DNA from 3 places in the Metabacillus sp. KH_069 genome. Region 1 is predicted to be linked to each of the others. Evidence: riboswitches for the same ligand, from Rfam matches in the RefSeq annotation. Region 1 holds a riboswitch; each other region holds the start of a gene.
What was found. Region 1 has a riboswitch for S-adenosylmethionine ahead of AC3ISE_RS19475 (methionine ABC transporter ATP-binding protein). Riboswitches for the same ligand answer to the same signal wherever they lie in the genome.

Region 1 (2,265 bases):
TATGGACCTGCATAAAAGACAAGCGGTACTACAGCTGCTGCTGTCCCAATTGAAGTTCCTACAATTAATCTGGTAAGAGGAACAATTGCGACCATTAAAATGATAAAGGGTACAGAACGGAAGATATTGACGACGCCGTTCAAGATATTAAAAATAATGGCATTCTCCCATAGGTGACCTTTTCTTGTGATGACCAGCAGCACACCAAGCGGCAGTCCGATCAAGGTTGAGAAAAGCAATGAAAAACCTGTCATCGCAAGTGTTTCTATCAGTGCATCAATAATTTGCTGTGAATCAACTAGCATGTGCTTCCACCTCTTTCACTGTGACATTTTCCTGATTCATCACTAATAAAGCCCGTTTAATTTCACTTTCCGTTCCCTGAAGTTCAACAATCAAATGACCGAACGGGATGCCCTGAAGCTCTGTGATGTTTCCAAATAAAACATTGATATCAAGATCAAACCGTTTTGCAATCTGAGATAGCAGCGGCTGTCCTGAAGATTTGCCGACAAAGTTAATTTTGAAAATCTGTCCCGGAGCATTCTCCTCCTGCACTAATTTCAGCACAGATTCCGGGATGGAATCGTTCAGAACCGAGCTGACAAAATTCGAAGCTGTTTTTGTTTGCGGATTTGAGAAAACATCGAAGACTGAACCTGATTCGATAATTTTTCCGCCCTCGATCACGGCCACCCTGTCGCAAACCTCCCTGATGACGGACATCTCATGGGTGATCATTAAAATCGTTATGTTGTATTCCTGATTAATCTTCTTCAAAAGCTTCAGAATGGAGCCTGTTGTTTGAGGATCAAGTGCGGACGTTGCTTCATCGCACAATAGAATAGAAGGCTGTGTTGCAAGTGCTCTGGCTATTCCGACACGCTGCTTTTGACCGCCTGATAATTGGTCAGGATATTGGTTCGCTTTATCCTCTAAACCTACAAATGACAATAATTCTGTTACTCTTTCTTTGATTACTTTTTGAGAGGTTTTTGCAAGAAGAAGCGGCATCGCAACATTGGCGAATACCGTTTTGGAATTCAGCAGATTGAAATGCTGAAAGACCATGCCGATTTTGCGCTTAACCTGCCTTACTTCCTTTTGGGAAAGAGCTGTTAAATCAAGATTATCGACAATGATTTTCCCAGAGCTTGGACGCTCAAGCAAATTCACTGTGCGGATCAGTGTGCTTTTACCGGCTCCGCTGAATCCGATCACTCCGCAAATTTCCCCTTGTTTAACATGAAGGTCAATGCCGTCAAGTGCTCTCACTTCATTACCTCCGCTGTTATAAACCTTTGTGACGCCTTCAAATTGAATCATATGTATGCCTCCCGCAATTTTTAAAATAAAAAAACCCTCTTCTATCCGACAAGAAGAGGGCATGACTTCATAAAGAATCACTAGGTCTCTTCTTATCTCCCAGGCTTCTCGCCTGCTGGAATTGGCACAGTACTTTTTAGAAAAGTCCGCTGCCGAAGCATCATCAGGCCAGTCCCTCCGCTTCTCTGGATAAGAAATCTATTAATTTTTTGAAAACAAAAAACCTCTTCCTGAAAGCCAAGAAGAGGGTAAGATCATAGGTAAAAGACCGTTCACTCTTCTTATCTCTCAAGCGAAATCACGCTTGTTGGAGTTGGCACAGTTCTCATGGGAGTCTGCTGCCGAGGTTTCAAAGGGCCAAATCCCTCCACCTCTCGTGATAAGAAGTTTCATATTTTCGATGTGAGTCCTACTTTACGCTGGTATTTTCAGAAAGTCAACACTTTTTCAGAAAAATTATCACTGCTTAGAAAGCCTGCGGTATCGATATTGCTGCCACTGAAAACGAATAAAGCAGCCCACACAAAAGCCCAAAATGGCAACAAATGCAGCAAGCGCGACCATAACGGTAAAGATATATGCCAGAGTCATCCAGTTCATCATATATCCAAGAAAACCAAGGCTAAGACAGATCACTGCAATAAGCTGATTAAACTGCTGCTGGTCAAAATCCTCTGGTATATATTCTGAAGGCTTTTTTCTCAAAAAGAGCTTTGCCGTCTTCATAATAGGATTAAATTTAAAAAGAAGTCCCATTAATCCTGCTATTAGAGGTATAAGAAGAAACCAGCCAAATCCTGTAATCCAAGCGGCTGCAACAGATAAAACAATAAACCATTGATTCGTTAATACAAGAGGTTTAGGAATGGCGTTCATTTAAATCCCACCTGTCTGATTGGAATATAAGTATTTTACTCCAGTTTTTGTCTTTTGTGAAGA
Region 2 (2,265 bases), 2.1 Mb from region 1:
TATCCTGACTATTGGTCCGGGGTAGAGCTTGCCCGCGCGAGGATGGAATTTATGCCGCTTGTAAAAGAAAATCAGTTTTTGCCGGATTACGGTGAGATTACTGAAGAAGCGAAGAAAGAAGCAAAGCTTATGTTTTTGAATTACCCCAACAATCCTACAGGTGCAGTTGCCACAAAAGAATTCTTTGAAGAAACCGTTGCGTTTGCAAAAGAAAATGAAATTTGCGTTGTCCATGATTTTGCTTATGGCGCCATAGGATTTGACGGAAAAAAACCAGTCAGCTTTTTGGAAATAGAAGAGGCAAAAGAGACTGGGATTGAAATCTATACTCTCTCAAAGACTTATAATATGGCAGGCTGGCGGATTGGCTTTGCGATTGGAAATGAAAGTGTGATTGAGGCGATTAACCTCTTGCAGGATCACATGTTTGTCAGTGTTTTCAGTGCTGTTCAAGAGGCGGCAGCAGTTGCCCTGCTTGAGTCGCAGGCCTGTGTGGATGAACTGGTGGAGCGGTACGAGAGCAGACGCCATGCATTCATCACTGCTCTGAACGAAATCGGCTGGAAGGTTGAAGCGCCTCCTGGGTCGTTTTTTGCCTGGCTTCCTGTCCCGGAAGGCTTTACTTCAGAATCCTTTGCCGAATATCTTCTCGAGCACGCCCATGTCTGCGTTGCACCTGGTGTCGGTTTCGGGAAATTCGGAGAAGGCTATGTAAGGGCAGGGCTTTTGACCTCAGAAGAAAGACTGAGAGAAGCCGCCCAGCGGATAAAATCTCTGAATTTATTTTGAAATGATGTTGACAGTCTTTTGAAAAACTGTCATAATCCAAATTAAATTCAGGTTATTCAATTATTCAGATATTCAGAAGATAAAATAAATAAGCCATTCTTATCAAGAGCAGGTGGAGGGACTAGCCCGATGAAGCCCGGCAACCGACTTAAACCAAGGTTTAAGCACGGTGCTAAATCTTGCAGCATTCGCTGATAGATAAGGATCTTAGCCATGTCAGATAAGGTCTCTTTTCGATTAGCGGAAAGAGGCCTTTTTTATATGTTTAAGGAATTATAAGATTTGCGCATAGATGACAAGCGGAGTCGCCCAGCTCCTCGGCCAGAACGGATCCGTCTGTAAAGGCAAAAAGCGCCTTTACAGACGGATCCTTATCTGCCATGCCTGAGCTAAACGGGCACTTGCGCTTTTCTAATATTGTTATGGAAGGCGGTACAAACATGAGCGGTATTACAGCAACCTATCTTATCCATGATGAGAAAAATTTAGAAAAAAAAGCAGAGGGGATTGCCCTTGGCTTAACCATTGGTTCATGGACGGATCTTCCGAAACTGACGCAGAAACAATTGCAGCAGCACAAAGGGAAGGTAGTATCCATTGAAGAGTTTGACGCAGATGATAAGGTCTCCGCTTTTTTAGACAAACGCGTTAAAAAAGGCATCGTCAACATTTTTTATCCAGGGGTGAATTTCAGCCATGATTTGCCGGCGATTCTTGCGACCGTGTTCGGAAAGCTTTCCCTGGACGGCGAAGTGAAGCTGCTGGATCTGGATTTTTCAGATGATCTTCTTGCGGAGTTTCAAGGTCCTAAATTCGGAATCAGCGGCATCCGTGAAAAACTGGGCGTGTATGACAGACCTTTATTAATGAGTATCTTTAAAGGCGTCATCGGAAGGGATCTCTCATTTTTAAAGAATCAGCTTAAAGATCAGGTGCTTGGCGGGGTCGATATGGTAAAAGATGATGAGATTCTGTTTGAAAATCCGCTGACACCATTTGAACAGCGCATCTCTGCCGGAAAAGAAGTGCTGAACGAGGTTTATGAGCAGACAGGTCATAAGGCGATGTACGCGGTTCATTTATCAGGCAAAACTTATGATTTGAAAGAAAAAGCCAAGCGTGCGGCAGAGCTTGGAGCAGATGCGCTGCTGTTTAATGTGTTTGCTTACGGTCTTGATGTGCTGCAAAGCCTGGCTGAGGACAAAGACATCGGCATTCCATTGATGGCTCATCCAGCTGTCAGCGGTGCATTGGCATCATCATCCCTATATGGAATCTCGCATTCTCTTTTACTTGGAAAATTGCTGAGATACAGCGGGGCAGATTTTTCTTTGTTCCCTTCACCGTACGGCAGTGTTGCGCTTGAACGGGAAGCAGCCCTCTCTATCGGGGCAGCCTGTAAGGAAAATGTGCGTCTGAAGGAAACATTCCCTGTCCCATCAGCTGGCATTCATCCGGGACTCGTCCCTGTTTTGA
Region 3 (2,265 bases), 790 kb from region 1:
TCAGCTTGACCCCTACTCCTTTGCTTCGGTACTCAGGAGCAACACCGGTTCCGCCGTTCCATGCAATTTTTTTGCCATCAATGGTTCTGATTCCATTCAAAACAAGCCCAACCGGCTTCGAGCCGTGAAAAGCAACTACAGATAATGCCGGCGAAAGGTTTTCAAGCACCATTCGATTAAAAAAATTCTCAAGAGACAGCGTCATATCAAAATAATATCCCTCAAAGCCTTTATTCCATGCGGTTAATGCTTCTTCAAGCGTACATTGAGACAATCTTTTAATGGTGATCATAACGTACCCCTTTTCTCAGTAGACTGTAAGCTTTCTAACCTCTTAGTGTCTGGGATGATCCTTTTAAAAACTTAAGCTCTCCCTTTTTCCAAGTACAAGAAGATCATTTCTTCTAAAGCGCGAATTTGTTTTTCATAAGGGTAACTCCCGCCTATTACTGAATAGTGAAGGCAAATGCCATCTATAGTTCCCCACACCATAGAAGATACGAGCGAAGGATCAGTGTCTTTGTTGAATTCATTCTGCCTGATGCCTTCTTCGATGATCTCAATGAGCAGGGCCTGATAGACATTGTCATAACGGTCTGTCATGACTCGCTTCAGCTCTTCGTCCCTGCCTGAGTGAATCCAGAATTCAAGGTGAACCCCGATCATTCTCTGCCACTTTTGAGACAGCTCAATTTCCGCGTAGTTTTTGAAAAACTGGTGAAGTTTTTCTTTTGCAGTTCCGCTCTCTTGAAAGGTATTTTTCAGCTTGGTGATATTCTCCTCTGTCCGCATCTGCATCAGCTGAAGATAAATTTCTTCCTTGCTTTTAAAATAGTTGTAGATCGCCCCTTTGCTTAACCCGGATTCAGCAACAATATCGTCTATTGTTGCAAGCTGAAATCCTTTTTCGCCAAATGCCTTAAGGGCACTTTCCAGGATATGGCGCTTCTTTTTTTCCTTGTATTCATTTGAAACGATTGGAGCCACTTTTACACCGCCTTCCTTAAAAACCGACTATATAGTTTATTTTATTCCACTGATGACGGTAAATTCAAACAATTTCGAAAAAATATTTGTTAAATCTACCATTTGACTTTTACACAATAACCCCTTAATGTAGGAAAGGACTTTTTTAAAAGCTCACATATATCTTCTTATTAAGAGAGGCAGAGGGACTGGCCCTGTGACGCCTCGGCAGCGGACTCGGATTTCCGAGTGCTGTGCCAATTCCAGCAAGCCCTGTGCTTGAAAAATGAGAAGAGCTTATTTCCATTCCGGATATAAGATCTCTTCTTATTTTAGAAGAGATCTTTTTTTATGCACACTGAAAGATCCTTACGAAAAGAAAGGTGGTTCACATGGAAACGAAAGGAAATGGATGGGCGCTGCTGCCCTTACTCATATTTATCGGTCTGTTTGTAGGTTCCGGCATCATCACCGGAGACTTCTATAAAATGCCCATTCTAGTAGCAATCATCATTGCAGCGGGCGCTGCACTTATGATGAATCGAAAAGAAACATTCACTTCAAAAGTGGAGAGCTTTGCTAAAGGGGCAGGTCATCCTGATTTAATGATCATGGTGTTTATATTTATCTTGGCTGGGGCTTTCTCAGAAGTGGCCAAAGGAATGGGAGCAGTTGAATCAACTGTCAATCTTGCTCTTACCTTTTTGCCGCAAAGCTTTTTGATTGTTGGGTTATTTATCATTGGGGCTTTCATTTCACTTGCAATGGGTACTTCAATGGGAACAATTGCTGCGCTTGCTCCAATTGGCGTTGCCATCAGTGCAGAAGCTGATATTTCAGTAGCTCTTGCTATGGCTGCCGTAATTGGCGGTGCAATGTTCGGGGATAATCTGTCTTTTATATCGGATACAACGATTGCAGCCGTTCGGACACAGCAAACGGAAATGAGAGACAAGTTCAAGGTAAACTTCTTCATTGTTTTGCCGGCTGCCATTATAACTAGTGTCGTTTTAATTGTCATTTCTCTCGGCAATCAATCACCAGTTTCTCCCGGAGAATTCAGTTTCATTAAAATGGTGCCATATATAGCCGTTCTTGTAACAGCGCTTTTCGGAATGAATGTAATCGTTGTTTTAACTGGAGGTATCCTGCTTAGCGGAATCATCGGCCTTTCTGATGGCAGCTACACGTTAACGGCATTTCTTCAGAAAATAACAGATGGTATTATGGGGATGGCCGAATTAGTCATTCTTTCACTCTTAATCGGCGGAATGGTTGAATTAATTAAACGAAACGGCG

Region 2: linked by a shared signal. The riboswitch ahead of mtnW (2,3-diketo-5-methylthiopentyl-1-phosphate enolase) and the one ahead of AC3ISE_RS19475 (methionine ABC transporter ATP-binding protein) in region 1 are both predicted to bind S-adenosylmethionine.
Region 3: linked by a shared signal. The riboswitch ahead of AC3ISE_RS01210 (Na+/H+ antiporter NhaC family protein) and the one ahead of AC3ISE_RS19475 (methionine ABC transporter ATP-binding protein) in region 1 are both predicted to bind S-adenosylmethionine.

The regions. Positions count from the first base shown of each region.
Region 1 covers NZ_CM174460.1:3,857,597-3,859,861, forward strand. The annotation lists gene AC3ISE_RS19470 (methionine ABC transporter permease) at 1-305, opposite strand, end outside; gene AC3ISE_RS19475 (methionine ABC transporter ATP-binding protein) at 295-1,326, opposite strand; SAM riboswitch class I at 1,416-1,522, opposite strand; SAM riboswitch class I at 1,605-1,712, opposite strand; gene AC3ISE_RS19480 (DUF4395 domain-containing protein) at 1,786-2,202, opposite strand.
Region 2 covers NZ_CM174460.1:1,551,792-1,554,056, forward strand. The annotation lists gene AC3ISE_RS07645 (pyridoxal phosphate-dependent aminotransferase) at 1-789, shown strand, start outside; SAM riboswitch class I at 886-994, shown strand; gene mtnW (2,3-diketo-5-methylthiopentyl-1-phosphate enolase) at 1,230-2,265, shown strand, end outside.
Region 3 covers NZ_CM174460.1:215,274-217,538, reverse strand. The annotation lists gene AC3ISE_RS01220 (GNAT family N-acetyltransferase) at 1-292, opposite strand, end outside; gene AC3ISE_RS01215 (TetR/AcrR family transcriptional regulator) at 364-987, opposite strand; SAM riboswitch class I at 1,152-1,259, shown strand; gene AC3ISE_RS01210 (Na+/H+ antiporter NhaC family protein) at 1,359-2,265, shown strand, end outside.